2 linked regions of the Priestia megaterium genome follow. The protein of the gene in region 1 binds, or shares a complex with, the protein of each later gene. Links are inferred from orthologs where the notes say so. Each region holds a gene or a part of one and is shown on either strand. Other genes may lie near its edges. The genes, in order: LIS78_RS22615 and spoIIQ.

The links.
Region 2: the proteins of LIS78_RS22615 (region 1) and spoIIQ are in contact, whole or in part, in a crystal structure (PDB 3TUF), measured with the Bacillus subtilis proteins. The link is inferred for Priestia megaterium from one-to-one orthologs.

Annotation. Positions count from the first base shown.
Region 1 is NZ_CP085442.1:4,349,386-4,364,170, forward strand. Bases 12,019-14,785 are described here. They hold LIS78_RS22615 (SpoIIIAH-like family protein), read right to left. Parts: upstream 13,844-14,785; coding sequence 13,193-13,843; downstream 12,019-13,192. Other genes in these bases: accC (acetyl-CoA carboxylase biotin carboxylase subunit), read right to left, coding at 12,019-12,321; accB (acetyl-CoA carboxylase biotin carboxyl carrier protein), read right to left, coding at 12,334-12,840; spoIIIAG (stage III sporulation protein AG), read right to left, coding at 13,851-14,513; spoIIIAF (stage III sporulation protein AF), read right to left, coding at 14,510-14,785. Also shown: sporulation transcription factor Spo0A, read right to left, coding at 1-274; SpoIVB peptidase, read right to left, coding at 502-1,782; DNA repair protein RecN, read right to left, coding at 1,965-3,692; ahrC (transcriptional regulator AhrC/ArgR), read right to left, coding at 3,709-4,158; LIS78_RS22570 (TlyA family RNA methyltransferase), read right to left, coding at 4,320-5,147; dxs (1-deoxy-D-xylulose-5-phosphate synthase), read right to left, coding at 5,144-7,045; LIS78_RS22580 (polyprenyl synthetase family protein), read right to left, coding at 7,366-8,262; LIS78_RS22585 (exodeoxyribonuclease VII small subunit), read right to left, coding at 8,262-8,495; xseA (exodeoxyribonuclease VII large subunit), read right to left, coding at 8,499-9,839; transcription antitermination factor NusB, read right to left, coding at 9,924-10,316; LIS78_RS22600 (Asp23/Gls24 family envelope stress response protein), read right to left, coding at 10,538-10,939; more of accC, read right to left, coding at 10,969-12,018. UniProt on the Bacillus subtilis protein: Involved in forespore engulfment. Forms a channel with SpoIIIAH that is open on the forespore end and closed (or gated) on the mother cell end.
Region 2 is NZ_CP085442.1:4,994,339-5,009,284, reverse strand. Bases 1,854-4,781 are described here. They hold spoIIQ (stage II sporulation protein SpoIIQ), read left to right. Parts: upstream 1,854-2,866; coding sequence 2,867-3,697; downstream 3,698-4,781. Other genes in these bases: LIS78_RS26030 (rod shape-determining protein), read left to right, coding at 4,423-4,781; spoIIID (sporulation transcriptional regulator SpoIIID), read left to right, coding at 3,973-4,236; spoIID (stage II sporulation protein D), read left to right, coding at 1,854-2,705. Outside these bases: LIS78_RS26055 (YwmB family TATA-box binding protein), read left to right, coding at 1-185; murA (UDP-N-acetylglucosamine 1-carboxyvinyltransferase), read left to right, coding at 217-1,521; more of spoIID, read left to right, coding at 1,683-1,853; more of LIS78_RS26030, read left to right, coding at 4,782-5,424; LIS78_RS26025 (flagellar hook-basal body protein), read left to right, coding at 5,539-6,363; LIS78_RS26020 (flagellar hook-basal body protein), read left to right, coding at 6,387-7,208; 3-hydroxyacyl-ACP dehydratase FabZ, read left to right, coding at 7,292-7,726; LIS78_RS26010 (helix-turn-helix domain-containing protein), read right to left, coding at 7,755-8,177; LIS78_RS26005 (hypothetical protein), read left to right, coding at 8,496-8,675; LIS78_RS26000 (YwpF-like family protein), read right to left, coding at 8,702-9,139; ssb (single-stranded DNA-binding protein), read left to right, coding at 9,236-9,598; LIS78_RS25990 (hypothetical protein), read right to left, coding at 9,867-10,004; LIS78_RS25985 (C40 family peptidase), read right to left, coding at 10,144-11,190; LIS78_RS25980 (DEAD/DEAH box helicase), read right to left, coding at 11,488-14,118; LIS78_RS25975 (replication initiation protein), read right to left, coding at 14,111-14,946. UniProt on the Bacillus subtilis protein: Involved in forespore engulfment and required for anchoring membrane proteins on the forespore side of the septal membrane. Forms a channel with SpoIIIAH that is open on the forespore end and closed (or gated) on the mother cell end.

The sequences.
Region 1 (14,785 bases):
CTTCTTGCCCAAATGCTGTTAGCATAATGACATTTGGATAATTTTCTTTTTTCATTTCTTTTAACTGACCTAAAACTGCTAATCCATCTAGATGCGGCATAATAATGTCTAATACAAGAACATCCGGATCTTTATCTTTTAAAATGGATAAACACTCTTGTCCATTGTAAGCTACTCCGATTACTTCCATGTCTTCTTGCTCTGAAATATAATCTTCAAGCAAACCAATTAGTTCCCGATTATCATCAACCAAGCATACTTTAATTTTTTTCAATGCAGCTTCCTCCTCAGTCCTTTATGTTATACGTCGTTTCCTACGTGTCTCTATTCTTTATTCTAAAGGACAAATTCGACAATGCAACATTATTTCCTTTATTTTTTTAGAAAAAAGTCTTTTAAATGGGATTTATTCGATTTTCTCTTATTTTCTTTGTTTTTCGACGTTTTTCTCTTACATTTACGACAATAATTTTTATCAAAAAAAGCGAACTAATGACAACATTAGCTCGCTTTTTTTCGATTATTTTTATAAATATCGATTCCTGCTTCGTTAAGCATCCATTCAATATGGACACCGTAACCCGAGGTAGGATCATTTACAAAAACATGGGTAACCGCTCCAACGACTTTACCGTTTTGAATAATCGGGCTCCCGCTCATTCCTTGAACAATTCCACCTGTTTTCTTTAGCAGTTTAGGATCTGTAATTTTAATAACCATTCCTTTAGTAGCCGGAAACTTTTGAGGTATAGTACTCATAATTTCAATATCAAATTCTTCCACTTGATCATCATCTACTACCGTTAGAATTTTAGCCGGTCCTTCTTTTACTTGATGAGATAGGGCAATTGGCATTGCTTTATCCATTATTCCGTTTTCCATCGTTGAAGACAATTTTCCAAAAATACCAAAAGGACTATTTCGTGTAATATTTCCAATGATTTGTCTATCTTCAGAAAACCTTGCTAGCTTTTCGCCGGGAACGCCGTTAGAACCTTTCTCAATTGATGTAACGGTCGAACGGACAATTTGTCCATCTTCTACTACGATTGGCTTTTTTGTATCCATATCCGAAATAACATGGCCTAAAGCGCCATATTTTTTAGATTTTGGATCATAAAAAGTCATTGTGCCAATTCCTGCAGCTGAATCACGGATGTATAAACCGATTCTGTAAGCATAATCTTGCTTATCTTTTAACGGATACAGCTTAGTGTCAAACTGCTTTTTTTCTCTTAAAATATGCAGATTTAATGGTTCACCCGTTTTTCCTGCCTGCTGAATAAACGGTGTAATATCACTCATTTTTTCAATGGTTTTACCATTAATCTTCGTAATCATATCTCCAACTTGAATACCCGCAATTTCACCAGGAGATCTTTTACCTTTTGCTGTATCTACCTGATGATAGCCTACAACAAGAACACCTTTTGAATTTAATTTCACACCGATTGATTGTCCACCTGGAATGACTTTAAAATCAGATAATACCTGCACGTCTACACGCTTTACAGGAATACCGGCCAAATGAAGCATCAACTCTTCTTTGCCTACCTGTTTGCCTGCTACGGTCAGCTTCGCCTTGTTACTTGTTACATCGTAAACAGGTGATGAAGCTGCTACGCTAAGCGGTAATGTCGTATTAATTTTTTCTTTTTGCTGTTCAAATAAGACGATTTGTTTTGGAATGTGTATATATTGTTGCACAACTGGAATAAATCCTACAAAAATGAACGAAACAAGGAGAATCGCACCAATTATATGTCTGTATCGATTTTGCATGTTTTCACTCTCCTCGCTTCCTCGCCTAAATGGCTACACATTTAATTTAGCCTTCTTAAAGCGCATTTATAACAGAAGTTCAGAGAAAAATGAAAAGAAGTGCAAGGAAACATTTTCAGTTCCTCCATTTTGTATAAAAAAACACCTTTAACACATACTGTTACGTGTTAAAAGGTGTTTTTTTAAATGGTGTGCTTCATCTTATCCGCTAAATCTAAAAGCTCTTTGGCATGTTCCTTCGTTAAGCTTGTAATTTCAGCTCCTGCAATCATTCGACCAATTTCTTTTACTTTTTCATCAAGAGTTAATGGAAGAACAGACGTCGTTGTACGATCACCTTTTATCTCTTTAGCAATAAAGAGATGAGTATCTGCCATAGCTGCTACCTGCGGCAGATGAGATATACAGAGAACTTGTGAATCAACGGAAATGGCATGTATTTTTTCACCGATCGATTGAGCTACTCTTCCACTTACGCCTGTATCAACTTCATCAAAGATAATGGACGTCACACCTTGATGCTTAGAGAATATGCTCTTTAACGCCAGCATAATTCTTGACAGTTCTCCTCCTGATGCTACTTTTGCAAGAGGCTTTAACGGTTCACCAGGGTTGGTAGAAATATAAAACTCTACGTTGTCAATGCCGTCTTTGGTGAATTTTATTCTTTCTCCATTTACTTCAACGTCATTTTTACCTGCATTTACAACAGAGAATTTAATTTGAAATACGGTCTTAGCCATATACAGTTCTTGAAGCTCATGATGGATGCTGTCCGTTAACTCTTGAGCAAGTTTTTTTCGAATAGCTGAAACATTGTTAGCTTCTACTAATAAATCCTGCGCTACGCTGTTTAACTGCTCTTTGATCTTACTCACATGCGTATCTCGATTTTCAATACGATCAATTTCATCTTCAATTTGTGCTGCATATTCTAGAATTTCGTCTACACTTTGACCGTATTTACGCTTTAAGTGATTAATTTCATTTAAACGCGCTTCAATAAAGTCTAAGCGTTTGGGATCAAATTCTAATAAATCAAGCTGCTGACGAATTTTATAAGACGCGTCTTCTAGCTGATAGAAACTCGATGAAATGATTTCAGAAATATCGGCATAGTTTTTTTCCAGTGAAGAAATATCCTCCGTATGATTCATTGCTACGCCTACCCAATCTAAACCTTGATGTTCACCGTGCAGCGCATTGTACGCATCGTTTAGTGAAGTATAGATCTTTTCAAAGTTAGAAATCTTCAAACGCTCTTCATTTAGTTCCTCGTCTTCGTTCAGCTGCAAATTTGCCGCTTTAATTTCATCTAATTGAAATTGAATAAGATCTAGGCGATGTGCCATCTGCTGTTCATTTTCAGTTAATTGATCTAACTGTTTTTTGAACGATGTATACCTAGAAAATACCTCTCGATACTCCGTTAAAGCCTCTTCTACTTTTTCTCCTCCATATTGATCAAGAAGAGTTAAGTGACGATCTTGATTCATTAAATCTTGGTGTTCATGCTGTCCATGTATATCAATTAACGTCTGTCCAACTTCACGTAGGATAGCTAACGTTACGAGCTTACCGTTGATCCGGCAAATACTTTTCCCATTTGTCGTAATGTCTCGGCGAAGCACAATCATTCCATCTTCCACTTCTAAACCGACTTGTTTAGCTTTTTCGTGACTCGGATGCTGTTCTTCATCAAATAAGAAAAGCCCTTCAATTTCGGCTCTGTCTGTTCCGTGGCGGACAAACTCTGAAGAGCCTCTTCCACCTACTAACAATGAAATGGCATCAATAATAATTGACTTTCCCGCTCCTGTTTCGCCTGTTAATACCGTTAAGCCTTTTTCAAATGAAACAGAAAGTTCATCAATAATCGCAAAATTTTTAATGGATAATTCAGCTAACAACCTGCTTCACTCACCTTTATAACATTTCTAAGAATCGATCTGATATAATTTGCGTATCTTCAGGAGTACGGCAAATAATCAAACATGTATCGTCTCCACAAATTGTTCCTAATATTTCATCCCAGTCCAAATGATCAATTAATGCACCAATCGCATTTGCATTTCCCGGCAATGTTTTCATCACCAACATATGCCCGGCTGAATCAATTTTTACAAATGCGTCCATAAGAGAGCGCTTTAACTTTTGTAAGGGATTAAAACGCTGATCTGCAGGCAAGCTGTATTTGTATCGACCGTCCATCAAAGGCACTTTGACTAAGTGCAATTCTTTAATATCACGAGAGATTGTTGCCTGTGTTACATTAAAACCTTGGTTTTTTAAAATATCCACTAATTCATCCTGTGTTTCAATATCATTATTCGTGATAATATCACGAATTTTAATATGTCTTTGCCCTTTATTCATGTTGGCACCTCACATTAATATGTAATCTTCTTTTTGTTTTGTTGTTTATAAGTCTTTCACTAATTAAGTATCATAATGTGTTCAACTTGATTATGCACCTTTTGTATAAAGAGTCATAATCAAATCGCCAATGCTAAGTCTTTGCTTAACATTGGCCATTATTACTTTTTCTCTTTTAACGTCTTATGTGCTTCTTCGACCACTTCACGCACAGTAAGCGGAGCTTGATTTTCACCAAGTTCACGCTCGCCTTTCCAGCGCAGATGAAGAAGAAATTCGATATTTCCATCTCCTCCTGTTATCGGTGAATACGACATGTTATATACATCGTATCCTTGATGAAGGGAGAAATCCACCATGCCTTGAAGGACTTCTTCATGCACTTTTGAGTCACGCACGATTCCTTTTTTCCCAACTTGCTCTCTTCCAGCCTCAAACTGTGGCTTAACGAGCGCAACAACATCGCTGTGTGGAACAAGAAGCGTTTTTAACACAGGGAGAATGAGTCTTAAGGAAATAAATGATACATCAATAGAAGCGAATTCAGGCAAGCCTCTTGATAAATCAGCTGGCGTCACATAACGGAAATTTGTTCGTTCCATTACTTCTACCCGTTCATCTTGACGAAGCTTCCAAGCTAGCTGATTATAGCCTACGTCTAGCGCATAGGACATCTTCGCTCCATTTTGAAGCGCACAATCGGTAAAGCCTCCAGTAGAAGAACCAATATCAATCATAATTTTATCGGCTACATGAACATTAAATTCTTTAATCGCCTTTTCAAGCTTAAAGCCGCCTCTGCTGACATAGGGCATCACTGCACCTTTAATTGTCAGCGGCGTATCGCGTTCAATTTTCTCTCCCGGCTTATCCAAACGAACTTCATTGGCATAAACAAGTCCTGCCATCACTGTACGCTTTGCTTTTTCTCTTGTTTCAATCAAACCTCGTTCTACTAATAATACATCTACTCGTTCTTTTTTTGTCACTTAACTTCAAGCCTCTTTTGTGTTGGTGTTACGAGTTTTTTAACTCGATTTATAATCTCTTCTTTGGTTAAGCCAATTTCTTCTAAAAGTTTTGTTACGCTACCATGCTCGATAAAGCGATCTGGAATCCCCATACGTTCAACGCGCGTATCGTAATAGCCGTGCTCTGATGCAAACTCTAACACTGCGCTTCCAAAACCGCCTTGAAGTACCGCTTCTTCTACCGTAATCACAGGCTTATTTGTTTGGAAGATCTCATGAAGCATTTTTTCATCCAGCGGTTTAATAAAACGAGCATTTACCACTTTGACGCTGATTCCTTGCTTCTCAAGTTCTTGTGCTGCATCCATCGCCATTGAAATCGTTGTACCAAACGTTAAAATGGTTGTATCTGAACCTTCTTTTAATACGTCCCATGTACCAATCGGAATGTTTTTCAGTTCTGAATCTAGTTCAACACCTAATCCGTTTCCTCTAGCATAGCGCATGGCAACCGGACCTTCTTCATAAGTCAAAGCAGTATGAACCATGTGCTGGCCTTCATTCTCGTCTTTTGGCATCATAATAACAAGGTTAGGCAAATGACGTAAGAATGCAATATCAAACACGCCTTGATGCGTTTCACCATCAGCACCTACTAGCCCAGCGCGATCAATCCCAATAAATACATTTAGCTTCTGACGGCAAATATCATGAACCACTTGATCGTATGCACGCTGTAAAAACGTAGAATAAATAGCTAAAAAGGGCTTCATATTTTGAGTTGCAAGACCCGCTGCCATTGTTGTTGCATGCTGCTCTGCAATCCCAACATCAAACATGCGATGCGGAAACTCTTTTTGAAACGCTTCGAGTTTTGAACCCACAGGCATTGCTGGCGTTACGGCTACAATGCGATCATCTTCCCTAGCCATCTTCAATACCGTATCACTTACTAGTTTACTCCAAGCAATCGGAACATTTTTGTCTTTAATAAAGTCACCGGATTCAATTTTGTAAGGGCCTGTACCATGCCATGCTCCGCTTTTATCGCTTTCCGCCGGCAAGTACCCTTTCCCTTTTTTCGTAATAACGTGAATCAGTACCGGTCCTTTTGTTTTCTTTGCATATTGTAACGTTTCCAATAAATCGTCATAGCTATGGCCATCAACCGGGCCTAAATACGTAAAGCCAAGGTCTTCAAAGAACATGCCTGACACGACCATATACTTTAGGCCATCTTTTACACGTTCTGCCGTTGCCGCAAGCTTACCGCCTACTGCAGGCACTTTTTTCAGCAAGACTTCAAGCTCATCTTTTACCCAGTTGTATTTGCCCGCCGTGCGCAAACGTCCTAGAATACTGTGTACAGCCCCCACGTTAGGAGCGATAGACATTTCATTGTCATTTAAAATAACGGTCATATCCGTTTGCTCGTGCCCGATGTGGTTAAGCGCTTCAAGAGCCATACCACCTGTTAAAGCCCCGTCACCAATGATAGGAACAATATGAGCTTTTGTTTTTTGCAAATCTCTTGCAGCAGCCATTCCCATTGCGGCTGAAAGAGATGTAGAACTATGTCCAGTTTCCCATACATCATGCTCACTTTCGTCACGCTTTGGAAAACCGCATAATCCTTTATATTGACGGATTGTATCAAACTCTCCCGCTCGTCCTGTTAAAATTTTATGGACATACGACTGATGACCGACGTCCCATAAAAATTTATCTTTTGGGCTATCAAATACTTTATGGAGTGCAAGCGTTAACTCAACGACCCCCAAATTTGGTCCTATATGACCACCAGTTGCAGAAAGCTTTGTAATTAAAAACCGACGAATCTCTTCACTTAGTTCTTCTAATTGTGTTACTGACATTTTCTTTAAAAACTCAGGATTTTTTATCGTTGTAAGATCCAAGGTGGATCACTCACTTTCGTACTTGTTATAAAGTTACCTTAATACATTGTCTATTGTTTTATACGTATAGTCAATTTTTAGTATTTCCTTATTACTTACAATACCTTTGATATTCTATCAGTAAACCAGTGATATTCAAAGGAAAACAGTGAAAAAATAGCCGCTAACACAAATGTGATAACGGCCACCAAGATATTGTATATGTCTTTCAAACCTATGCACTACGCTTTTATACAGTAGTAAAATCATTATAGCATAGCCCCTATTGGGACTCAATCTTATTTTACTGTATCACTCAAAAAACCTGACAGAAATCGTCATTAACTATCACGTCTTGCTATATATAAACAAATTTCTTCTAGTAATCCGTGCTTAATTTGAGCTTGACGTAACGAGAGAAGTGCTTGTTCAACATGATACTGTAACTTTTCTTTGGCCGCTTCCATACCTAATAAAGAAGGATATGTCGTTTTTTCATTTTCTGTATCACTGCCAATTGGCTTTCCTAATTTTTCTTCAGAACCTTCCACATCTAAGATATCATCTTGAATTTGAAACGCTAATCCTACATGTTTACTGAATTCTTCTAGTAGTTCTTGCTGTAGAGGAGTAGCTTTTGCAAGAATAGCTCCTGCTCTTACACAAAATCCTAGCAGCTTCCCAGTTTTGTGAAGATGAATATATTCAAGCTCGTCTAGCGTAAGCTGCTTTTTTTCGCCTTCCATATCCGCAACCTGTCCGCTAATCATACCTTCTGTTCCGCTGGCTTTTACCAGTTCTGTAATGAGCTGAAGCTTCATATATGATGTAATTTCAGGATGTGCCGCTTCAGAAATGAGCTGAAAGCTATTTGTTAAAAGAGCATCCCCAGCTAATATAGCCGTTGCTTCGCCGTACACTTTGTGATTCGTCGGTTTTCCTCTTCTTAAGTCGTCATCATCCATACTAGGTAAATCATCGTGAATGAGAGAATATGTATGAATCATTTCCACTGCACAGGCTGTCTCTAATCCCATGCTCTCGTCTTTTCCAAACGCATGTAGCGTGGCAAATAACAGCACTGGGCGAAGTCGCTTTCCTCCTGCCGTAAGAGAGTAAAGCATGGATTCTTTTAAGTTAACGGGAGCGTGTAATGCTTTTACCACTTCAGGCAAGCGTGTTTCTACTCGATCTTTTGTAAAAGAAATATACTCTTTTAAATTCATTTCACTCACCATCACTCTTCCTCCTGTACGGAGAATGGCTCAAGCGTTCCGTCTTCACGTAAAATAGTTTCCATTTGCTTTTCAATATGCTGAAGACGATCGTGACAGAATTTTGAAAGAGTCATTCCTTCTTGGAATTGTTGAATTGCTTCTTCTAAAGGCACGTCGCCTTCTTCTAGCTTGTTTACGATGGTTTCTAACTGTTCCATCGCCTCTTCAAACGTATACTCTTTATTTGTCGCCATTTTTCATCGCTCCTCTATTTTCGAAACTTCACACTGCAATTGTCCATCCGTCAAACGAACGTTTACCACATCGCCTTCGGATACTTGTTTGGTTGATTTAATTAACTCTTTTTCGTCATCGTATACTAAGCTGTAGCCTCTTTCCATTGTTTTTAATGGACTAAGCGTATGTAATTTTGAAGTTGCCGTGGCAAATAAAAGCTGTTTTTGCTTTAGCAGCTGCTGCATCTCTTTTGTCAGCATTTTCGTCAGCTGCTGTTGACGCTCCGCCGCTTTCGTTAACTGATGCTCGGGATGATTGCGCAACAAAGCGGCTGTTAGCTGCTCATAGTTCGTCCGTTTATGTTCAATGTACCTTCTACCTTCACGATAAAAACGCTCCATCAACTGGTCTAACTGCTGCTCTTTTTGCTCGACCAACTTTTGAGGATAACGAAAAGCATATGATTTCTGGGATCGTTCAAGCCTGCGGCTACTAGACTGAAGCATCTCTTTCATCGAACGAAGAAGACGGATATTTCGCTGAGTCAATCTTTCTGTAATTTCACTGATATGAGGCACAGCCAATTCCGCAGCACCCGTTGGAGTAGGAGCGCGAAGATCTGCTACAAAATCTGCAATTGTAAAATCGGTTTCATGTCCAACCGCTGAAATAACAGGAATAGTAGAAGTGAAAATTGCACGAGCAACGCTTTCTTCGTTAAAAGCCCAAAGCTCTTCAATTGACCCACCACCGCGGCCAACAATTAATACGTCTGCTTCTTTACGACGGTTTGCTTCTTCAATTGCCTTAATGATAGACGGTGCCGCATTCACTCCTTGAACAAGAGCGGGCATAACAATAATGTTCGCGTTATATCTGCGCTTTAATGTCGTAATAATATCACGTACGGCTGCTCCAGTTGGAGATGTAATAACACCTATTGTTGTTGGATACTTCGGCAGTTTTCGTTTCCTAGCAGGATCAAATAAGCCTTCTTTTTCCAGCTTTTTTTTCAGCTGTTCGTAGGCCAAGTATAAGTTTCCAACGCCGTCAGGCTGCATTTCTTTTACGTACATTTGATAATTTCCGCTTGGTTCATAAACCGAAATTTCAGCTCGAATGAGTACATTCATTCCTTCTTCAGGCTGAAAATTAAGCTGACGGTTATGCCCAGCAAACATAACGGCTGCGATACGAGCATTTTGATCTTTCAAGGTGAAATACATATGTCCCCGACTATGACGTTTAAAGTTAGAAATTTCTCCTTTAATCCATACATCTTGCATATGAGGGTCTACATCAAACTTGCGCTTAATGTATCGTGTAAGAGCCGTAACGGTTAGATAACGCACTTCACTCATCATTTTGCCTCCTTTGGAGTCACCCTCTCCCCTTTATATAAAGGAGAGAAGCATTTTGGTCACTTGATTTGGCAAGATGAACCTTTATTTAGATAAAGTTGTTAACACTTTAGACAATACGCCATTGATAAACTTGCTTGATTGATCATCGCCAAACGTTTTCGCTAATTCAATCGCTTCATTTAACGTAACGCTCGTAGGAATTTCTTCTTCATACTTCATTTCGTATACGGCAATACGTAGGATAACGCGGTCTACAGTAGCTACACGATCTAACGTCCATTTTTCTAAATGATTGCGTAAAAGTTCATCAATTTCTTGCTGATGTTCAACCACACCTAGCACGAGACTTTCTAAAAATTGATCAGACTTTTCATTTTGTACAACATTTCCGATTGCCTCCATTGGCTCGGTCTGCCCTAAATCATGCTGAAATAGTGCTTGTAGTGCTTTTTGGCGTGCTGTATGTCTTTTCATTATTTTTGCTCCTTTATTTATCTTCTTCAACTAGTATACCTAGATAATAGCATAGTTTATGAAACGATACTTCATTGTTCTTATACGAAGTTTGTAGAACACGAAAAAGACCGTCTTTATGACGAGACAGTCTTTTTCACTTTACCATAGCTTGTGTTGAAAAGGAACAAGTAATCATACGTTATTCCATTTTAGCAACAGCCGTTAGGTAAACGTTTGTTTTATTCAACTTCTTCAATATCAGTTTTTTGCGTATCAAACTGAATCCCTACGATATGAATGTTTACTTCATCGAGATCAATAGCTGTCATATTTTTAAGGGCTTGACGAATGTTATCTTGTACTTGTTGCGCTACGTTTGGAATAGACACCCCAAACTTCATCATACAAAATACGTCTACTTTTATCCCGTTTTCTGTTAAGTCCACTTTTACACCTTTACCGTGGTTTTTCTTTCCTAGTTTCTCCACAACGCCAGCTGCAAAATTTCCTCTCATTGCAGAAACGCCTTCTACTTCAGAAGCAGCAATACCCGCAATGACTTCAATAACCTCAGGAGCAATTTCTACTTTGCCAAGAGAATTTGGGTGTTCTTCCATTTCTAATACATGATTTTCATTCATGTACAGCACCTCCTATAGTTTATATTATACTAAGAATTCATTACGTCATATAGCTCAAGAAACTTCGTGTTAAATTCACCGCTAACAAATTTTTCATGATTTAATAGTTTTTGGTGAAAAGGAATAGTGGTCGCAACGCCGTCGATAACAAATTCATCTAACGCGCGCTTCATTCGTTCAATAGCTTCCTCACGAGTTGGCGCATGAACAATCAATTTAGCCACCATTGAATCATAGTAAGGTGGGATTGCATAGCCCGGGTATGCAGCAGAGTCTACGCGCACTCCGTAGCCACCTGGCGGCAAGTACATTTGAATCGTACCTGGTGATGGCATAAAGTTTTTCTCTGGGTTTTCTGCGTTGATTCGGCACTCAATTGCCCATCCGTTAAATGTCACTTCTTCTTGCGTAAACGGTAAAGTTTCACCATTTGCAACTTTGATTTGTTCTTTAATTAAGTCAACTCCTGTCACCATCTCTGTAACAGGGTGTTCTACTTGGATACGCGTATTCATTTCCATGAAGTAAAATTTGTTTTCACGGTAATCATAAATGAATTCCACTGTTCCGGCTCCTGTGTAATTAACGGCTTGAGCGGCTTTAACAGCAGCATCGCCCATTAATTCACGCGTTTTTTCGTCTAACGCTGGAGAAGGCGTTTCTTCAATTAATTTTTGAAGACGGCGTTGAATCGAGCAATCACGCTCTCCTAAATGTACAGTATTTCCATGAGAATCAGCCAACACTTGGATCTCAACGTGACGGAAATCCTCAATGAACTTTTCAATGTACACACCAGGGTTACCGAAAGCTGTAGCAGCTTCTTGCTGTGTAATTGTAATACCTTTGATAAGCTCTTGTTCATTTTTCGCAACGCGGATTCCTTTTCCTCCGCCTCCTGCCGTTGCTTTAATAATAACAGGATAGCCAATATCATTAGCGATTGACATACCGTCTTCCACTGACTCTACAATTCCAGTTGAACCAGGAACAATTGGGACACCCGCTTCACGCATCGTTTCTCTCGCTACGTCTTTTGTTCCCATTTTGTTAATGGCTTCAGGACTTGGTCCTACAAATGTAACGTTACACTCTCTGCATAGCTCTGCAAAATCAGCGTTTTCAGCTAAAAAGCCGTATCCAGGGTGAATGGCGTCACAGCCCGTTAGCATCGCAACGCTCATAATGTTTGTAAAGTTTAAATAGCTGTCTTTAGATGACGTTGGTCCAATACAATACGCTTCGTCTGCTAATTGTACATGCAAAGAATCGCGATCAGCTTGAGAATGAACAGCTACTGATTCTACACCTAACTCTTTACACGCTCGAATAATTCGAACCGCAATTTCTCCTCGATTCGCAATTAATAGCTTTTTAATCATATTTACCGCTCCTTATTCAGGCTTTACTAAGAAAAGAGGTTGACCGTATTCTACAAGTTGTCCATTTTCAACTAATACGTCAACGATTTCACCTTTAACTTCTGCTTCGATTTCATTAAATAATTTCATTGCTTCTACGATACATACAACCGAATCTTTTTGTACTTTATCTCCAGGAGTTACGTATACATCTGATTCTGGCGATGATGACGCATAGAATGTCCCTACCATCGGAGATGTGATTTTATGTAAACTTTCATCAACCGCTGGGGCCGCTTGTTCTTCTTTTGGTTGAGCAGACTGTGCTGCTGGGGCTGGCGCTGGAGCCGCTGCTGCCTGCGGTGCAGGTGCTGCCGCTTGTTCAGGTGCCGAAACCACTACTTGCTGCGCTTGTTTGGAAACAATTGCGTCTTTTTTCTTCATCTTGATTTTGGAGCCTTCGTGCTCATAGGTGAACTCCTCGATTGATGATTGATCAACTAGTTTAATGATCTCACGGATCTCTTGAATTTTTAACATATTGAACACTCCTACCTCATGAAAATAGAATTCTCTACAATGTTAATAATACGACAGATGGCTACAGCCATTCAATTCGTTTGGCAAACATTAAAAAGAAGTTCCACTTACTCTATAATAACTTTTTAGCGTTATCGTTTTATAAATGGAAACATAGCTTTACAGATGACAATACTTATGAAAACATTTGTCACCTAGTACTAATATAAGATTATGAAACCTATTATAACCGAAGTAAAAAAAGAAAGCCATGTTAAAATTTTTACCGTCTCGCTTAGATTTTAGTCATTTCATAAAAAAAGAAGTGTAAACAACCCCAATTTATGGCTGTTTTACACTTCTTTTATTCCCTTTATTTAGTTGGCTGAAACTCTACCGCTACTTCTTTTGGTCCCATTTCTTTTTTGACTAGCTGAATGATTTGATTTGCTTTTGTTTTCGAGTGTTTTTCTGTCTTAACCGTAATTTGTACTTGCTTTCCGTCTGCTCTTACTAGCGCGTCACTGTATCCTTTTGCTTTAATTAATGTTTCCAGCGTGGCTTCTTTTTCCCCGAGCTTTGATAATTCATCAATTTTATCCATCGCCTTGCTTACTTCCGCAGGCGTCACATTTTTTGATGCAGCTACTTCTTGATACTCTTCTTTTAATTGACTTCTTTCATCATTTAATTCCAAACGAAGCGCCGTAAATAGCTCGTCGCTATCTGTGCTTGATACAACCGCTGATTCTTTTGCATTTTTAGCCGTTTCCTTCTTTACATCTTCTGCTGAGCCTTCAGTTTTTGAATCTTCTTTTGTTCCCGATTTCTCATCTGCCTGTTGTTTTGTATCTTCTGCAGGAGCCTTGTCATCAGCCTGCTTTTCGCTTTGTTTTTCATTGTCTACTAGCGCAACATTACTCTGAGGATTTTCTGGCGTTGTCATATAGTACACCGATAACACAACAACTAAACTTAACATTGTTAATAACCAAACCGTTTGCTTTTTTAATAACATATTCATTTCCCCCTCATCCTTTTTTCGCTAATACTGCTACTCTATGACTTGGTATATCGAGCGCTCTTGTCACGGCTTCAATAATAGATTTCTTTACCTCGATATTATCAGCTCCTTTAGCGACAACTAACACACCTCTTACTTTTGGCTTTTCGGTTTTAACTACAACAGGCTTTTCTTGTTCTCCACTTCTTACAATGACCAGCTGTTCATCTGTTGAGGAATCTTCAACTTTACGAGTCCCTCCTTCACGGTCCGTTTCGTTGGTCGTTTGCGATTTTGTGACGCTGTTTTTTTCATATATTTTGGATTCTGTTGCATCTAGGTTCACAATTACTTTTACCTTACTTACGCCTCTAACTTGATCCAAAATATCTTTCAATTCTTCCTCATACCGCTCTTCATAACCTGTCATCGTTGTTGTCTTTTTGGAGCTAAAAGCGGGAACATCCTGTGATACCGGTGGTGCGCTGGTTTCTTTGCTTGCACTCTTTAATAATCCGCCTGAATTCATAGATGTTGTGAGTGAGTTGCTAAATACCATAAAGATAACGCCTGCAGCTAGTAAAATGCCTATATACATTAACTTTGAAGGTTTCTTCGTAGTTGATGACTGTTTAAGTGAAAAGAACCGCTGAAAAAATGATGGGTCACCTTTTTCTGGCTTTTGACTCATTTCGTGTCTCCCTCCTCCATATTCACAACAACTTGGCCTTGTTTTACATCCCATTTTGCTGCTAAATAGTTGGATAATTTCTTGGATTCTGTTGGTTTGTTTGTTTCGATCGGTGTGGAGGTATCAATAGAAATAACTTTCACAGCTGAAACAACCTCGGACTCATCCGATGCTTTTTTACTTACGGCAACTGAAATGGATTTAATATTATCAGCGGTAGGTTCGTCGTTCGGCTTTTTTGTTTCAATGTGAATTCGATCAATTGCTACACC
Region 2 (14,946 bases), 640 kb from region 1 along the record:
CTAAACCAGTGGAATCTCTAGTGGAAGAGTCATTTACCTCTGTTTCAGCATATACTGGACTGTGGAAAGAAGCTCTTCAAACGAAAAAGCAGGAAATGAACTTACAAATTGCATTACGCAAGACAAGAATGGGCGGTCAAACAACCATAGTTGTTGGCACACCTATCATTACGTCTGAATATTAATATAGAGAAAATGGACGCGGAGGGGAATACCTTGGAAAAAATCATCGTCCGCGGTGGAAATAGATTAAGCGGTACAGTTAAAGTTGAAGGAGCAAAAAACGCCGTTTTACCTATTATCACTGCAACCTTATTAGCTAGTGAAGGAAAAACAATTCTAAATGATGTACCAGCTCTCTCCGATGTATTTACGATTGGCGAAGTTTTAAGACATCTGAATGCAGAAGTAGACTTTGAAACAAATCGTGTAGTTGTAGATGCATCAAGAGAGTTAAAAACAGATGCACCTTTTGAATATGTAAGAAAAATGCGTGCTTCAGTACTTGTAATGGGTCCTTTATTGGCGCGTACAGGTGAGGCTCGTGTAGCTTTACCTGGCGGATGTGCGATTGGATCAAGACCGATTGATCAGCATCTTAAAGGCTTTGAAGCAATGGGTGCTAAAGTTCAAGTAGGAAATGGTTTTATTGATGCAAAAGTTGAAGGAAGACTAAAAGGTGCTAAAATTTATTTAGACTTCCCAAGTGTAGGCGCCACAGAAAATATTATGATGGCAGCAGCATTAGCGGAAGGCACTACAATTATGGAAAACGTAGCAAAAGAACCTGAGATTGTCGACTTAGCAAACTTCTTAAATGCAATGGGCGCTAAAGTTCGCGGTGCAGGAACTGGTACGATCCGTATTGAAGGTGTTAATAAATTATATGGTGCAGAACATGCAATTATTCCAGATCGCATCGAAGCTGGAACATTCATGGTAGCAGCAGCTATTACAGGTGGAAATGTACTTGTACGCGGTGCAGTAGCAGAGCACATCAGTTCACTTGTTGCTAAAATGGAAGAAATGGGTGTTGAAATTACTGAAGAAGGCGACGGCTTACGTGTTGTAGGACCTGAAAAGCTAAAATCAGTAGATATTAAAACAATGCCTCATCCAGGGTTCCCTACGGATATGCAATCTCAAATGATGGCATTATTATTAGCAGCAGAAGGCACAAGTATGATTACAGAAACAGTTTTTGAAAACCGCTTTATGCATGTAGAAGAGTTTCGCCGCATGAACGCTGATATTAAAATTGAAGGACGCTCTGTTATTATTAACGGACCTTCTCAACTACAAGGCGCTGAAGTAGCAGCAACAGATCTTCGTGCAGCAGCAGCGTTAACATTAGCAGGACTTGTAGCAGACGGCTATACGCGTGTAACGGAATTAAAACACCTTGATCGTGGTTATGTAAATTTCCACAATAAATTAGCCGCTTTAGGCGCTGATATTGAACGTGTAAATGACGAAACAAAGCAAGTAGAACAAACTCAACAGGCTTCAGACGTCAAGTAAATATGTCATAAAAAAAGCATCTCATAGCGAGATGCTTTTTTTGTCGTTGGACGACCCTTATGGCCGGTTTGCTGTCATAAAAGGTTGTCCACCTCCATACATATGGAATATAGGGATTAGGTGTTCCTTGTCAAAATAATAGATATGGAGGCTAGGCGTTCATGAAACAAGCAAAGCCAATCGTCGTACTAGGAGTCATCTTTTTTTTCGTTGTGTTACTCATCCCAACACTTCTCGTTGTTCCTTTTACTGAAAAGACAGATGGAAAGCTACATGAAAATGTCAAACAGACCCCAAAAGCCGAAAAACTACAAAAAGTGACAGCGTCTCCTCTTGACGTCAGTGTTTATCGTACGGAAACGAAAAAAGTAGAAAAACTGCCGCTCGAAGACTATCTTGTAGGGGTAGTAGCAGCTGAAATGCCTGCTACTTTTGAACTTGAAGCACTTAAGGCTCAAAGTTTGGCAGCCAGAACCTATATTGTGCAAACTATGATGAATGGAAATAGTCATCTTCCCCAAGGAGCGGATGTGACTGATACCGTAGAGTACCAAGTATATTTAAATAAAGATGAGCTAAGAAGCAGATGGAACAAAGACTATGATTGGAAAATCAAAAAAATTCAAGAAGCAGTGAAGGACACCCAAGGTCAAATTCTTACGTATAAAAATAAGCCAATTAATGCTACGTTCTTTTCTACCAGCAATGGTTACACTGAAAATTCAGAAGCGTATTGGAAGAATTCCATTCCTTATCTAAAAAGTGTAGCTAGTCCATGGGATAAAAAGTCTCCTGAATTTACAAATCAGAAAGTAATGTCTGTTGCTAGCTTTGAACAGAGGCTTGGAGTGAAATTAACAAACAGTGGATCAGTAGGTGAAATCGTCTCTAGAACGCCGGGGCAGCGCGTAGATTACGTAAAGATAAACGGTAAAGAACTGTCGGGAAAAGATGTTCGGGAAAAACTGGGTTTATCGTCAGCCGACTTTCATTGGACAAAAAAAGGTAATGAAATTATCATCAACACAAAAGGATATGGACATGGTATTGGGATGAGTCAGTACGGAGCAAATGGTATGGCACTGGAAGGAAAAACGTATAAAGATATTGTTACTCATTATTATACAGGTGTTGCCATTACCCCTAACGATCAGTTTGTTGCACAATTGACAGCTAAACGCTAATTCAAAGACCCTTATAGCAGGGTCTTTTTTATGTTTTTCACTTTTTTTAAATAAAATGTATATTTTAGATTCATCTGTTGAAAAATAATCGAAAAAAATTTTTTATCGCTGTGTATATATTCATTCAATTGTGTTCAGACTGATTGCTGAGGTGATGATATATGAGAGAGGAAGAAAAGAAACGTACTTCTCCAAAATCGAAAGTTCAAAAATTAGTTAGAAAGCGTTGGGTGTTCCCGGCTATCTATTTAGCGAGTGCAGCAATTATTCTTACAGCAGTCCTTTGGTTTCAAGCTAATGGAAACGATATTAGCAAAGAAGACAAAAGCGGCTATAGCCAAGACGGTACGGCTTATCGAGACGATGCTGTAGAGGTAAATGCTTCGCTTGAAAATTTAAAAATGCCAGTTGCTAGTGAAGCATCAGCTATCGTGAAAAAGCCTTTCTACGACGATCAAGCATCTGAAAAACAACAAGAAGAAGCACTAGTTTTCTACAACAATACGTATCATCCAAACACAGGTGTTGACTTAGCTGTTAAGGGAGATAAATCATTTGATGTTGTAGCAGCAGCTAGCGGTACAGTAACAAAAGCAACAAAAGATCCTTTACTAGGTTATGTAGTAGAAATTGATCACAAAGATGGTTTAGTAACACAGTATCAATCTCTTGAGAAAGCTGATGTAGAAGTAGGAGATATTGTTAAACAAGGCCAAACGATCGCAAAAGCTGGAAAAAGCTTATATAATCAAGAAGCAAAAACACATGTGCACTTTGAAGTTCGTAAAGATGGTGTAGCAATTAATCCAAGCAGTTATTTTGGAAAATCTGTTAGTTCTATCAAAGAAGTCAAAGCAGCTGAAGTGACAGAACCAAAAGACGACTCTTCTTCTGAAGAATCAAAGGATAGCGAAAAATCATCTGATGAAAAGACTAAAGAAGATAAAGATTCAAAACAACCTTCAACAGATACGTCTAAACCAAATGCATAAGGCAAGACCATAAATACGAAAAGAAGCTGGATAAAACCGAGCTTCTTTTTTTATGAATTTTTCTAAAATGAGATGCATTATGTTAAAAAAGTAAATAAAAAACACTAAATTTTCAAAAAAATATAAGAAATCACTTGTCCTTACTGACTTTTCTAGCATATATCTGCACACAAGCTAATAAACTGTTACAAACCTATAAAGAGAATGTTAGAAAAGGGATAATATATACATTCCCTTGGATACTTCTCATATCCAATTTGGGGAGGGCGAGTAGTGTGCACGATTACATCAAAGAGAGAACTATCAAGATTGGAAAGTATATTGTAGAAACAAAGAAAACAGTTCGTGTAATTGCGAAAGAATTTGGCGTTTCGAAAAGTACTGTCCATAAAGATTTAACAGAGCGTCTACCAGAAATAAATCCTGAATTAGCAAATGAAGTAAAAGAAATTCTTGATTATCATAAATCTATTCGGCATTTGCGTGGAGGAGAAGCAACAAAATTAAAGTACAAAAAGGAAGAAGAAACTGTAAAATGAAAAAATGCCCAATATTGCCTTTTTTATAGAGGTAGTATAGGGCATTTTATTTTTTGGATAAAATAGGTATATAATAAATATTTTTGCTAATAACAACATACATATACAAATTGTGATAAAATAGTAAATTAGGAAAAAAGAATGATTATCATGCAAAGATATGTAAATAGAAGGAGGATTTAAGGTATGTTAGCAAAAGACATTGGTATCGATTTAGGTACAGCTAACGTCTTAATTCACGTTAAAGGCAAAGGAATTGTGTTAAATGAACCGTCTGTTGTGGCGATTGATAAAAATACAAATAGAGTGCTAGCAGTAGGGGAAGAAGCGAGACGTATGGTAGGAAGAACGCCCAGTAATATTATTGCCATTCGTCCCTTAAAAGATGGTGTTATTGCTGACTTCGAAATTACAGAGTCTATGCTCAAACACTTTATTAACAAATTAAATGTAAAAGGTTTTTTATCCAAGCCTCGCATTTTAATTTGTTGTCCAACAAATATTACCTCTGTTGAACAAAAAGCAATTCGCGAAGCTGCTGAAAAGAGCGGTGGAAAAACCATTTATTTGGAAGAAGAACCAAAAGTCGCGGCTATTGGCGCTGGGATGGATATCTTTCAGCCGAGCGGAAATATGGTCGTAGATATTGGTGGAGGTACAACCGATGTGGCTGTCCTTTCAATGGGCGATATCGTAACAGCAGCTTCTATTAAGATGGCTGGTGATCGTTTTGATGCCGAAATTTTGCAGTACATTAAGCAAAAATATAAGCTCTTAATTGGAGAGCGTACAGCAGAAGAAATTAAAGTGAAAATTGGTACGGTGTTTCCTAAAGCTCGTAATGAAGAGCTAGACATTCGAGGGCGAGACATGGTTTCAGGCCTACCTCGTACGGTTACTGTTTATTCTGAAGAAGTAGAGAAGGCACTTAGAGAGTCTGTCAGCGTCATTGTACAAGCTTCGAAAAGTGTATTAGAGCGTACACCTCCCGAACTTTCTGCCGATATTATAGACAGAGGCGTTATTTTAACTGGCGGTGGAGCATTGCTTCATGGTATGGATCAGCTGTTAGCGGAAGAATTAAAGGTGCCTGTGCTAATTGCAGAAAATCCAATGGATTGTGTAGCTGTTGGAACAGGTATTATGCTCGATAATATTGATAAACTATCTCGTCGTAATATTGTTTAAATAAATGAAGACTCCTCTATTGGCTCATTTCATACAGAGGAGTCTCTTCTTTTATCTATTATACTCTGTCAGCTGGCTATAACGAATAACGTTTACTTGTAAGGAGGATGAAGTATGTTTAAAGGGTTTTACACGGCAGCAGCGGGTATGCTGTCTCAACAGCGTCAAACTGACTTATTAACGAATAACATAGCAAATGCTAATACGCCAGGATTTAAAGCAGATCAAGGTACGTTAAAGGCATTTCCTGATATGTTGCTGCAGCGAATGGAATCTGAAGATTTACCCACTGACCGTAACATCTCTGTTCAGAACAAAAAAGACATAGGTGCGATTAATACGGGCGTGTATATGCAAGAAACAGTTCCAAATTTTACACAAGGTGACCTTCAGCAAACGTCTCAATCAACTGATATTGCATTGATGGAGCAAAATATGCCTACAAAAGAGGGCGGACTATTTTTTGTGGTACAAAGCCCTGATAATACGCCTCAATATACAAGAAACAGTAATTTTACATTAGATCAAGAAGGGTTTTTAACTACGTCTACCGGAGCTTATGTATTAAATACAAATAATCAACCAATTCAACTAAAAAGTGAAAACTTTACAGTTGATTCACAAGGTAACGTAACGGAAAATAATCAGCAGGTTGCACAAATCGATATTGCTTATGCTAGTGATTTACAAACGATTAAAAAGGCGGGGAATGGATTGTATGAAACGCTAAACAATCAGCCCTTGCCTTCAGCAAGGAATAATCCAGGCATTTCTTATCAGTTAAAGCAAGGATTTGTTGAACGTTCCAATGTAGATGCTGCTCAAAGTATGACGGATTTACTAACGGCTTACAGAGCTTTTGAAGCAAATCAAAAAATAATGCAAGCTTATGATAGAAGCATGGATAAAGCGGCAAATGAAATTGGGCGTGTGCGCTAAAAGCAACAGGAGAGATGAGAAGGATGAACCGTACAATGATAACAGCGGCCAATACGATGGGACAGCTGCAGCAGCAGCTTGATGTTATTGGTCATAATCTATCTAATACAAATACGACAGGATATAAATCGAGAGATGCTTCATTTAATGATATGCTGTATCAACAAGTAAACAATCAAGAAGATAAGGGAACAGAAAAGCGGCTTACGCCAGCCGGAATTCGGCAAGGCACAGGCGCTTATTTAGATCAAACGAGCTTGAATATGACGCAGGGTGCTTTTCAGAATACAGATAAACTATTAGATGTAGCTGCATCAAATCCAAACGTTTATTTTCAAGTTGCCGTAAACGATTCCCAACAGCCTGTACAATATACGCGAGATGGTTCTTTTCATCTTAGCCCTGAAGGCCCGAACAATGTTAAATTAGTAAACGGTTCTGGTCAGGATGTGCTGGGGGAAAATGGTCAAGCTATTATTTTCAGTAACGCGTTCAAAGATATACAAATTGATGGAAGTGGAACGATAACGGTTACTACGAATACGGGCGTTGACCAGTTTACCCTTGGGTTAACAAATATCCAAAAGCCGCAGGTGCTAGAAGCTAAAGGAGAAAATCTATTTGCCTTTCCAGCAGGGATGAACCAACCGAATATGTTTACAGATTTGACTGGAAAAGCTCGAGAAACAGCAGACGTAGAGCAAGGGAATTTGGAACAGTCAAATGTAGATTTGAGCAAAGAACTCACTGATATGTCCATTGCTCAACGTGCGTATCAATTTAATTCCCGCTCTATTTCAATTGCAGACCAAATGATGGGCTTGGTGAATGGAATCAGAGCTTAAGCAAGTAGTTGCTTCTCAATTGAGCATTCTGTATATTGATAATAGTATCGTATGTTACATGCGGTTTGAAAGGAGACTTATTTATGCTTGATATTGAACAAATTAAAGAAATTATTCCACACCGATATCCATTTTTATTGGTTGATCGTATTTTAGAAGTGGAAGAGGGAAAAAAAGCAGTTGGTTTAAAAAACGTATCTGCCAATGAAGAATTTTTTAACGGGCATTTCCCTGACTATCCTGTGATGCCAGGGGTTTTAATTGTAGAAGCTTTGGCTCAGGTAGGAGCAGTAGCTATGCTGAAAAAAGAAGAAAATCAAGGACGTTTAGCATTTTTTGCAGGCATTGACAACTGCCGTTTTAAAAAGCAAGTAAGACCTGGTGATCAACTGCGTTTAGAGGTTGAAATTGTACGTGCGCGTGGATCTATTGGCAAAGGAAAAGGTATCGCAACTGTAGATGGAGAGTTAGTCTGCGAAACAGATATTATGTTTGCTTTAGGCGATAAAAAAGAATAGTACATAAGAGCTGCTGATGCAGCTTTTTTTATTGGCGCTGCAAAGCAGAAAAAAGTTTCTTTAATAAAGGTATAATATCCGTTAGCAACTCTTTTTGAAGAGTTGGTGACAGAGATGAAAATTGTAAGAGCAAATTTTTCAATGAGGGCTGTTTATCTATGAGTTTTAAAATTGCATCGTCGCATGAATCAGACTCACGTTTTCTTGTTAAGTAAAGAAGTTGGAAATCATGTAAATGATCTTGTTTATAAGAGGAAGGCTCAATAAGTTGGTCTAGCGTAACTTGAAAACAATTACATAGAGATAGAAAGTCAAAGATGGAAGGCGTTTGTTTCGAACATTCCCACTTCGAAATAGTTGTACGCGAAACATTTAATTGATTTGCTAATTCTTCCTGCGAAAATCCTCCTTTTAGTCTGAAATACTTAATTCTTTCTCCAAAACCCTTCATATACATCACCTGATTTCGTAAAGATAAGTATGTATCTCATTGTTCGAATGTAGTTCATATTCTTTCTAACATGCTAAATTCGCACAATATGAAACATATACACTTTACCTTCTGCAATAAAGGGAATAAAACCTGTTTTTATTTCTTTTTTTTTCTCTAAAAAGATTCATTTTCCTGCATGGATATAAAAAAAAGAACAAAAATAGAGGTTTTTATAGTAAAAAAATCCTATTTTTTGTTCGGTATATTGAAAAAAATGGTTGAATAACGGGGGAAAATGCATTAATATACGAATTACAAAGAAAAAGGAGTGAAAAAATGACAAATTTTTATTTAAAAAGGCAAGGCGCTCGCATAAGAGATAATCGTTTAAAACGTTCTAGTCGTGCTCATTTATTTTTAGGAAAAAAAGAAAGGTACCTCTCCAGTGAAGTCTCTTTTCTTTACCCTTCTCATGGACCAACGAAAAAGACCGCAAACAATAATCCTCTCTTTTAAATCCAGACACCTTGAGATGACTTGACTTATTTTTTAGATGTACTTTTTATCGGTCTGTTTCGAAGCTGCAGTTTGAACTGTTGAAGTAAATCTTGACCTGATAACCCTTGGTTAATTAAATCCTCTAAGAGCATTTCAGCATAATGAAGTCTCCGTTCTTTTAAAACACCTTTCATCAACAAACTAATACGATTTTCACCAATTGAAGTAATGGAAGCCACGGTAGCTATAAAGGTAGCCGGATCATTTGTTTCTTTCGTAATTTTAGCTTCTACCGTCACTTTTTGTTTATCTTTCAAAAAAACATGAAATTCATCGTACCATTTCTTATCGATAACTGCTTCTAAAATCCAGTTATTTTCGCCGTCTTCTTTATTAATAATAAGGCCATTAGTTAGTGAGACAGACTGACGCTTTTCTTGATCATCAACCAATTGAAATGACACAAGTTTAAATGTTTTCATTGATGTTTCCTCCTTTACGTAAATAGTAGGTTATCCATATTATAACATGAATGAGCTTAAAGATTCCCATTATTCAATCAGTTGGAGTGGTAGACTATGATTAACCATATTGTTCTTGTAGGAAGACTGACAAAAAAACCGGAGCTTCGATATACCCATGAAGGGATTGCAGTATCTACCATTACTTTAGCAATTAATCGAACGTTTCGAAATGTTGAGGGTGAATATGATGCTGATTTTGTCAACATTACGCTGTGGAGAAAAAATGCAGAAAATACGGCTGCTTACTGTGATAAAGGAGCGGTTGTAGGTGTAGTAGGGCGTGTACAAACGCGCACGTTTGAAAATAATCTTCAGCAACGAGTATATATGACCGACGTTGTGGCTGATGCTGTTAAGTTTTTAAGTGGAAAGCCATCCGGTTCTTCTTCATTTGATTCAAATCAACAAGAAGAATAAAGTTATCTAGTATGAAAGGGGGTGATTAGTTCAGGTAAGGTTTTAATTTCCCTTATCTATCATAATAGAAGATAGATCCTCTTTAAGAGCAAGGCTCTTTCTATGTTCTCAAGAGAGAAAATCAAAGTATTCACTACCCCCGAACTATTCCTCTATTTCAGCCGTTAAATCATTTAACGGTTTTTTTTTGCTGTATATAAGAGATTGGGACATAACTGAATCAAGGCAATCTAAAGACAAACAAATGGGATAAATGAGATAGTATGGATCACTTGTTACACCACTGTTGATTTCCGTGCAAGGCTTCGCTTTCCGCGGGCGGCCGATGAGCCTCCTCGTCACTTGCGCGCGGGGTCTCATCTATTCTGCTTTTCTCGCAGGAGTCTTCGCCTTGCCCTCCAATCAACAGCTAGAAGCACCTACATATATGAAACCTACATCCACCCTACCAATGAAAAAATCCGAACGAGTTTGATTCTCTATCAAGAATCAAACTCGTTCGGATCTTCCTTCAACTAAAATACTTTTGTCTCAGCTTCTATCAATTATTTAGCAAATCTTTTTGCACCTAAGTAGCGCTTGCTCCAGTAGCTGTTATCTAAGCTTGCAATGGTTACACCCGTAGAAGACCCAGCATGAATAAATTGACGATTACCAAGGTAAATGCCCATATGTGTAGGACCGCTAGAATATGTATTAAAAAACACTAAGTCTCCAGGCCGTGGATTACTTACGGGTGTTGATACACTCCAGTAACCAGCCGTCGTATAGCGCGTTGTAGAAATTTGTTGTTTCATTACGTAATAAATGAATCCGCTGCAGTCAAAACCAGAAGGAGTTGTGCCACCCCATTTGTAAGGAACACCTATATAACGTTTTGCATCTGAAATCATTTGCGATACATTTAATGTTCCGTTAGAAGTTGAAGGTGTGGATGTACTTGGTTTTGTTGTTGGCGTAGTTGTTTGGCTGCTTTTTGATACCTTTAATTGTTGATTTACATAAATCGTATTAGACGTTAATCCGTTTATTTGTTTTAGCTCACTGACGCTCATGTGAAATGTCGAAGCTATTTTAGATAGGCTATCTCCACGCTGAACTTTGTAAGTTCCGTTTGCATCCTTAGAAGGAGTTTCTGCTGGTTTACTCGTAGTTGGAGTCGATGCGCTATTGCTTCCATTTACTTTTAACGTTTGGTTAATATAAATAATGTTAGAAGAAAGAGCGTTCAAACGTTTTAATTCTTCTACGCTCATATTAAAACGAGTAGCAACTTTCCAAAGGGTATCGCCGCTTTGAACTTTATAGGTTGAACCAGTAGCAGGAGCTGAAGGCTTTTCTTCCTTATTAGATGGTTGAGAGGTTGAAGCAGAAGGAATCGATAACGTTTGTCTTATGCGAATTGTATTTGAAGATAACTTATTTACGCTTTTTAAAGCTTCTACCGTTGTATGGTATTTGGTAGATAATGACCAAAGTGTATCTCCAGCTTTGACTTGAACAGTTGAAGCAGATGCTTCAGCTGAAGCTTGATATAGGAATGTCCCGCCAACAATGGCGCCTAGAGATAAAGCGAGCTGCCTTTTTTTCATTAATAAATCCCCCTAATTATGTAAATGTTTCGTGTTTATTTTTCCAATATATCTATTAAATTACAAAAATATTATATGTATAAATATGCTGGAATTTAAAGAGAAAGTAAAGGGTCTTTTTCGCTATAAAAATACCTTTTTATTCAAAAAACGCTATTTATTGTGCTTTTTGTATCTTTATCAGTAGCTGAAAAATGATTTACACTTATTTTTTTATGTCGAATGATCTAATAAAAAAAGAGGACAAGTAAAAAAGTCCTCTTTTTAGTAACGTCGTAACACATTTTATAATTTTTCTTATTCATTTCTGTACGCAAGAAGCTCTTGTAGTTCTTTATTAGAAAGTTCTGTTACCCATTGATCTCCTTGGATGAGTTCATTGTTTAGATGTTGTTTTTGATTGATCACTTCATCAATTTTTTCTTCAATCGTTCCTCTTGTAATAAACTTATGAACATGAACAAATTTATTCTGCCCAATTCGATGGGCGCGATCGGTTGCTTGGTTTTCAACGGCTGGGTTCCACCATCGGTCAAAATGAATAACGTGATTTGCAGCTGTTAAATTCAAGCCAGTTCCACCTGCGCGAAGAGAAAGGATAAAGATGGCTTTTTTCCTTGCTTGAAATTGAGCAACCATTTCATCTCTTTGTTCTTTTGACAAACTTCCGTGAAGGAATAAAACCGGCTCGTTGATTTCTTTTTCTAAGGTTCTTTGCAGCATGAGTCCTGTTTCAATATACTGAGTAAAGATTAAACAGCTTTCTTGCTGTGTGCGAATGCTCTCTACGAGTTCAATAATTTTTTCACTTTTATGAGATCGCCGTACCGTTTGTTTAGCTGCACTTTCCTTTAAGTACAAAGCTGGATGATTGCATAATAATTTTAGCTTATTTAGTGTTTGCAAAATCATGCCTTTTCGTTCAAATCCTGTTTTTTCCTCTGTTTCTTGAAGCATTCCTTGAACTAGCTCCTGGTAAAGTGAGGCCTGTTCTGCTGTTAGCGGAATATATTCTTTTTGTTCTTGTTTATCAGGCAGTGAGCGGGCGATGTTTTTATCTTGTTTTGTTCTTCTCAATAAGAAAGGCTGAATGAGTGCTTTGAGCTCAACAGTTCGTTCAGGTTTCTCGCCTTTTTCAATGCCGGCTACAAATCGGTTTTTAAATGAATTGATTGTTCCTAAGTAACCAGGATTGATGAATTCAAATAATGACCATAGTTCCAGCAGACGGTTTTCAATTGGAGTTCCAGTTAGCGCAATTTTGTGTCTTCCTTGCAGCTGCCGGATGGCTCTCGCCTGTTTAGTCTGCGGGTTTTTAACATGTTGTGCTTCGTCTAAGGTAATGCTGTTCCACATAAACCCTTTCAACAATTCGACATCCAAAAGGGCAACTTGATACGTCGTAATCACAACGTTAGTACTTTCACATATCTTCTCAAATGCGTCTCCGCTGGTTCTTTTCGTCCCGTAATGAACATGAACACGAAGAGAAGGGGCAAATTTCTGGAATTCTTTTTCCCAATTTCCAATTAAAGAAGTTGGGCAAACGATAAGAGAAGGAGAGCTATGTAACTGATGAATGTTTGTTAAATAACTAATTAATTGAATGGTTTTACCTAGCCCCATGTCATCTGCTAGACATCCTCCTAAGTTAAACTTTCTCAGAAACATGAGCCAATTCAAACCTTGCTGCTGATAAGGTCTTAATACACCTTTAAATGCAGAAGGAGGCAGCACTTCCGGCAGCCGTTCTAAATCCGTTAAGGATGTAATAAATGATTGAAAGGAAGCGGGGAGTTGGAACTCAACTTTTACCTCTTCTTCATCAGTTTTACTGTCTGCCATGTAGGTTAGCTTCGTTTTTAAAATTTCATGAATTGAGACGCCTTTTTTACTAGCTTCTTTAACAATTTTCTGCGCTTGTTTAATTAATCTAGAATCCAGTTGAATCCACTGTCCATTAATAGATAATAATCGGCGTTTTTGTTCGACTAATTTCCGAAACTCTTCTTCTGAGAAAGTTTGATCGCCAATAGAAAATGACCAGCGGAAGCTGCTGATAGCTTGTTTACCAAACAATGCAGATGAAGTATTTTCTATAGCGCCAGATACTTTTATAGTGGCTTTTTTTAATGATTCCCACCAGCTTGGCAAATGGATAGAGACACCTTGTTTAATCAATGCTGCACTATCTTGAGTTAGAAATTCCCATACTTCCTCATCTGTTAGGACAGACTGAATAAACGCTCCTTTTTGGTATAAAGTAGGAGCCAATGCTTTCCATCGTTCGTGTTCGTAAGCGATATATGATTCGTAGTGATTCCACTCTTTAGGAAGCGTTCTTCCCAGTATAAAAGGTTCTTTGGCTTCATCGTGGGGAATCACGAATGTTTCAGCCGTCCATACATCTCCATCGGTCGTTGGCTCTACAATACGCAATGAAAGGTCAAAGGGAGGATTATAGCTCTCACCTTCTATGCTTATTAAAAAGTCTTTTCCTTCTTTTTTTAATAGGCTCTCTTTAATTTGTGCTCGCCACTCTTGCTCATCAGCTTGTGAAAGCGATCCAGTCATTTGTTTTTTAAAAGGAAGAGAATGAAATTTCCCTTGGATAATCCTCCTTGTCATATCGACTGCAATTTGCTGATAAGCTTCCGCTGAAGCGGACAAAGCCGGTTTCAACACATGCTGTTGAATAGGTGATTGTATGAAAGTGAACATTTGCCATGCAGAAACAAGAATTCCTTTTTTTCCATTAATCTCAACCTGTGTAACTTCGCTTCCGTAATAGGTCTGTTCATGCCATAGAAACAGCGCATCTTTCCATGTATCAGGGAGCAAAATTTGGCCGCTAGGTGATACACAGTAGAGAAAAAAGTCACCGTGTACAGGTTCGACTTCAAGTGTTAAATGAAACAAATCAAACATTCAGTAAATCTCCTTTTTCTAATAGTTGTTGAAATACGCGCTGTTTCTTCGTTTTTATCGTTAATTCTTCTATATAATGTTCCCATAGTAGAGAGCGATTCATTTGTAGATAAAGTCTCTTTAATTCTTGTAAGTAGATATAGGCTTCTTGATAACTGCTTTTCTTTTTTTCGTAAATCAGCTTTGAAATCATTTGATGATAAAGAGGAATAACCAGCTTTTCATCTTTTTGTTTTAAGGCTTCTATCGTTTGCTCGTCATATTTGATGCTGTCATATTGAAGAAGCACCTGTAATTCAACCCACTTTTTCAATTGGTCAGAAGCATATAGAAAATCACTATATTCAATAAAACTATAGGGAAGTAATGTTTGCAATGCTTCAGTATACAAAGTTTGATCGTTCGTTAAGTCTTTATAGTGCTGAAATAAATTTACAATCATGGAGACCATGTTTCGGCTTCCTTGATAAGTAGTCGGAACGGTGCGTACGTAATCTCCTATATAGGCCATTATATAAGAGCCCCACTGAGCAAAGCGGTCAGTTTCTTTTTCGTGCAATAAATCATTTAACCAAGGAATAAGATAGGGAATCATTTGTAATGTTTCATCGCTCAAACGTTCTTTTGCTTCGTCATCTTTTTCTTGAAGGAATAAAAGATAGGAAAGAGCTGTATTGTTTATAAAAGAACCGTGCTTGGCTTTTAATTCGCGTTCCTCATTTTTTCGCCAATTTTCTAACGTGAAGACTTTTTGCCAAATAACGCGATAAATCTCAATACGTTCATATTGTAAAGGCATATCTTTATGCAATAATTCTCGGATGTATG